Regions from separate parts of the Streptomyces sp. NPDC000594 genome, predicted to be linked through region 1. Evidence: riboswitches for the same ligand, from Rfam matches in the RefSeq annotation. Region 1 holds a riboswitch; the other holds the start of a gene.
The links. A riboswitch is a leader RNA that binds a small molecule or an ion and turns the genes downstream of it on or off. The one in region 1 is predicted to bind S-adenosylmethionine.
Positions count from the first base shown of each region.

Region 2: it holds a riboswitch for S-adenosylmethionine, as region 1 does, so the genes downstream of both, ABT354_RS15160 (aminotransferase class V-fold PLP-dependent enzyme) here and thrC (threonine synthase) in region 1, are expected to answer to the same signal.

Region 1 is NZ_JBEPCY010000037.1:45,438-47,827, reverse strand. Features, by position in the region: gene ABT354_RS32165 (glucosyl-3-phosphoglycerate synthase) at 1-792, opposite strand, end outside; SAM riboswitch class I at 983-1,130, shown strand; gene thrC (threonine synthase) at 1,148-2,390, shown strand, end outside.
Region 2 is NZ_JBEPCY010000008.1:244,321-246,710, reverse strand. Features, by position in the region: gene trpD (anthranilate phosphoribosyltransferase) at 1-259, shown strand, start outside; SAM riboswitch class IV at 917-1,034, shown strand; gene ABT354_RS15160 (aminotransferase class V-fold PLP-dependent enzyme) at 1,263-2,390, shown strand, end outside.

The DNA.
Region 1 (2,390 bases):
CCGGAGCTGTGCGGTGCGGTAGATCGCCGCCGCCATCCGGCCGAGCGCCTGTCCGTCCTGGTGACGGTGGATCCTGCGGCCCACATCGACCTGGGCGAGCCCGTCCAGACCGACCGTGTGCAGCGCGTCCACCAGCAGGCCCAGCTCCACCCCGTACCCCACCGGGAACGGCAGTCGCTCCAGCAGCGAGCGCCGGGCCGCGTACTCGCCCCCGAGCGGCTGGACGAACCCGGCCAGGAGTGGCCAGTGCAGATTGAGCAGCGGCCGGGCCACCAGCTCGGTCACCCGGCCGCCCTGGCCCGGGGTCCCGGCGAGCGGGCGGTCGTACATCGCCTTCACCAGGCTCACCTCCGGGTCGGTGAGCAGCGGCCCCACGATGCCGGAGACGAAGTCCGCGGAGAACTCCTCCAGATCGGCGTCGACAAAGCAGACGATGTCCCCGCTGGTCACCATCAGTGACCGCCAGAGCACCTCGCCCTTGCCGGGGACCGCCGGTATCCGGGGGAGCACCGCATCCCGGTGGACGACCCGGGCGCCGGCCGCGGCGGCGACCTCCGCCGTGCGGTCGGTGGAGCCGGAGTCGATCACCACCAGCTCGTCCACAAGCGGAACCCGCTCCATCAATTCGCCCCTGATCTCGGCGACGATGGCTCCCACCGTCGCCTCCTCATTGAGGGCGGGCAGCACCACACTGACCCTGGCCGACCGCTTCGCCGCCATGGTCCGGGACAGCGGGCGATCCGCCACCGACCAGGAGCGCCTGCTCATCCAGCGCTCCACTTCATCGAGCACGTTTGCCCATCTCCCCACAGCCTGTGACGCATCTCGCGGTTCGGACGACTATCTCAACCCACCGGACCTTCCGTTACAGTCTTGAACAACGCGGAGGTCCGGCGCATGTCGGGTCCCCCCGTCGACCGGTCGCGATAAAAGATCGCCGTGAACGATCGCAGCGAACGGTCGCAGTTCAACAATCGAATACCGCTCATCCAGAGGGGCAGAGGGATACGGCCCGTTGAAGCCCCGGCAACCCTCCAGCCGGTCTCGTCGCGTACAGCGCAGCGAGGCTCCCGGCTCGGGAAGGTGCCAAATCCGTCTCATGGCGAAACGCGTCATGAGGAAGATGAGGAGAAAGGGCCTCGCCTCCATGGCTGTGCAGACCGTCGCAAGCACCACCGCCGACACCGACCCCGCCGCCGTCGCCCCCGATCTGGGCCCCGCCGCCGCGCTCTCCTGTCGCGAGTGCGGCCAGCGCTTCCCGCTCGGACCGATCTTCGCCTGTGCCGAGTGTTTCGGACCGCTGGAAGTCGCCTACGACCTGCCCGACGACGGGCCCGAGGCGCTGCGCGAGCGGATCGAGGCCGGACCGCAGAACATCTGGCGGTACGCCCCGCTGCTCCCCGTCCCGGCGGACGTCGCGAGCAAGCCCAGTCTGAACCCGGGCTTCACCCAGCTGGTCAAGGCCGACAACCTCGCCCGTGAGCTGGGCATCACCGGCTCCCTCCACATCAAGGACGACTCGGGCAACCCGACCCACTCCTTCAAGGACCGGGTCGTGGCCATCGCCGTCGAGGCGGCCCGCGCCTTCGGCTTCACCACCCTCTCCTGCTCCTCCACCGGCAATCTCGCGGGCGCGGTCGGCGCGGCGGCGGCGCGGGCGGGCTTCCGCTCCTGTGTCTTCATCCCGCACGACCTGGAGCAGGGCAAGGTCGTGATGGCCGCGGTGTACGGCGGCGAGCTGGTGGGCATCGAGGGCAACTACGACGATGTGAACCGCTTCTGCTCGGAGCTGATCGGCGACCCGCTCGGCGAGGGCTGGGGCTTCGTCAACGTCAATCTGCGCCCGTACTACGGCGAGGGCTCCAAGACCCTGGCGTACGAGATCTGCGAGCAGCTGGGCTGGCGGCTGCCGGACCAGATCGTGATCCCGATCGCCTCCGGCTCCCAGCTCACGAAGATCGACAAGGGGTTCCAGGAGCTGATCAAGCTGGGCCTGGTCGAGGAGAAGCCGTACAAGATCTTCGGCGCGCAGGCCGAGGGGTGCTCCCCGGTGTCGGCGGCGTTCAAGGCGGGCCACGACGTGGTCCGCCCGGTGAAGCCGGACACCATCGCCAAGTCGCTGGCGATCGGCAACCCGGCGGACGGCCCGTATGTGCTGGACATCGCCCGCCGGACCGGTGGCGCGGTGGAGGACGTCGACGACGAGCAGATCGTGGACGCGATCAAGCTGCTCGCCCGGACCGAGGGGATCTTCGCCGAGACGGCGGGCGGGGTCACCGTGGGTGTCACCCGGAAGCTGATCGAGAGCGGGGTGCTGGACCCGTCGCTCACCACGGTGGTGCTCAACACCGGTGACGGGCTGAAGACCCTGGACGCGGTCGCCCCGACCA
Region 2 (2,390 bases), on a different contig from region 1:
CCTGGTCCCGGTGGAGTCCCTGCGCGGCGCGGACGCCTCCTACAACGCCGAGGTGGCCCGCCGGCTGCTGGCGGGGGAGACGGGTCCGGTACGGGACGCGGTCCTGCTGAACTCGGCCGCCGCGCTGGTGGCGCTGGAGCCGACCGACGCCCCGCTGACCGACCAGATCGCCGCGGGCATCGCCCGCGCCGCCGACTCCCTCGACTCGGGCGCGGCGAACTCCGCCCTCACCCGCTGGATCACCGCCTCCCACGCGTGACCTCCGGTCCGGTTCTGTGTCCCGAGCCTGGTGACGGGCTTGCCGGCCCCGACCTCGCCGGGGCCTCAAAATTCAGCCTCTCTGGGGGCACCTCCCGGACGGAGTCTGGGGGAGATTGAGGAGCGGGGTTCGGGGCTGGCCCCGACCGGAGCCCGAGGTGGCCCATGGGCCGGTGTGTGCTGGGCACCGCCGGGCCGGTGGTGTGTGGTTGCTCGCCGTCGCGGCGGGATGAAGAAGCCGGCCTCTTCGCTCCGGGAGGGGGCAGTAAATCCGGCCCCGGTGGGGCCATCTCCCGGGCGGAGACCTCAAAATTCAGCCCCTGGGGGCAGGTCGCGGACGAGGGCTCGGTAAATCCAGCCCCTCCGGGGGCACCTCCCGGACGGAGTCTGGGGGAGTTTGAGGAGCGGGGTTCGGGGCTGGCCCCGACGGGGGCCCGAGGGGCCGTGGGCCGGTGTGTGCTGGGCACCGCCGGGCCGGTGGTGTGTGGTTGCTCGCCGTCGCGGCGGAATGAAGAGGCCGGCCTCTTCGCTCCGGGGCCGGGGCCGGCCGAGTGTCACGGGGGCCGTGAGGTTGGCCGAGGGCCGGGCCGGAGGCCAGGTCGTCCGGGATGCGGGACGGGGTTGCCAGCGGGTGATCGACTGGCATACGGTCTCGGCAGGTCATGAGCGACAGCGACTACGGCCCCGGCCCGCTGTCCGGCAACCCTCCGTCCGTGGCGGGGTGCCCCGGGTGAAGACCAGGCCGTGGGCAGCGAGGTCCGCGGCAAGCGCGGACCCCTGCGAACCCTGGGGTCCTGGTCCCGAGGGAGCAGTCTCGTGAGCAAGCGAATGCGTTAGGGCGAAGCGCCCCTTCTTCCGCACACCCTCGGCCCCCGCCGCGCCATCGACGCGCCCGCGGGGAGAGATCCCGAGGCGATCCCCGTACGTACCCCCGTGTGCGCCCCGTCGCACCCCCGTACGGGTCAACGAAGCCATTCCGCCACGCCCCGCCGGGAGACACCGTCATGTCCGCATGCCCGAACACCGCCACCGCCACCGCCGTGCACACCCCGCTCCCCGTCCTCGGACGCGATGTCACCGTCCCGCTGGTCACCGGCGGCGAGGTCACCTACGCGGCGCTCGACTACGCCGCCAGCGCCCCCGCCCTCCAGCGGGTCTGGGACGACGTGGCCGCGTACGCCCCGTACTACGGCAGTGTCCACCGGGGCGCCGGCTACCTCTCGCAGCTCTCCACGGACCTCTTCGAGAACAGCCGTACCACCGTCGCGGAGTTCCTGGACTGCCGCGATGACGACCAGGTGGTCTTCACCCGCTCCACCACCGACTCGCTGAATCTGCTGGCCTCCGTGCTGCCCTCCGGCTGCCAGGTCTTCGTCTTCGAGACCGAGCACCACGCCTCGCTGCTGCCGTGGGCGGGGACCGGCGGCCGGGACGCCCGGGTCACCTATCTCAGCGCCCCCCGTACCCCCCAGGAGGCCGTGACCATCCTGGAGCGGGCGCTCGCCGACCGCGACCCCTACGGGCCCGCGCTGGTCTGCGTGACGGGCGCGTCCAATGTGACCGGTGAGCTGTGGCCGGTGAAGGAGCTGGCCGCCGCCGCCCATGCCCATGGCGCCCGGATCGTGCTGGACGCCGCCCAGCTCGCCCCCCACCACCCCGTCTCCGTGCGGGAGCTGGACGTGGACTGGGTCGCCTTCTCCGGGCACAAGCTGTACGCGCCCTTCGGCTCGGGGGTGCTCGCGGGCCGCGCGGACTGGCTCCGGAGCGCCGACCCCTATCTCGCGGGCGGTGGCGCCTCCCGTACGGTCGCCCGCCGCCCCGACGGCGGGGTGGAGGTGGAGTGGCACACCACCGCCGCCCGCCATGAGGCCGGTTCGCCGAATGTCATCGGCGTGTACTCCATCGCCGCCGCCTGCAAGGCCCTCACCGAGGCGGGCTTCGACTCGCTGGTCGCCCGTGAGCAGTCCCTGGTGGCGGCGGTCCGTGCGGGCCTCGCCGAGGTCCCCCAGGTCAGGGTGTTGTCGCTGTTCGGCGACGACGCCCCCCGGGTCGGCGTGATCTCCTTCGTGGTGGAGGGGTGGAACAGCTCCCACTTCGCCGCCGCGCTCTCCGCCGAGTACGGCATCGGCGTC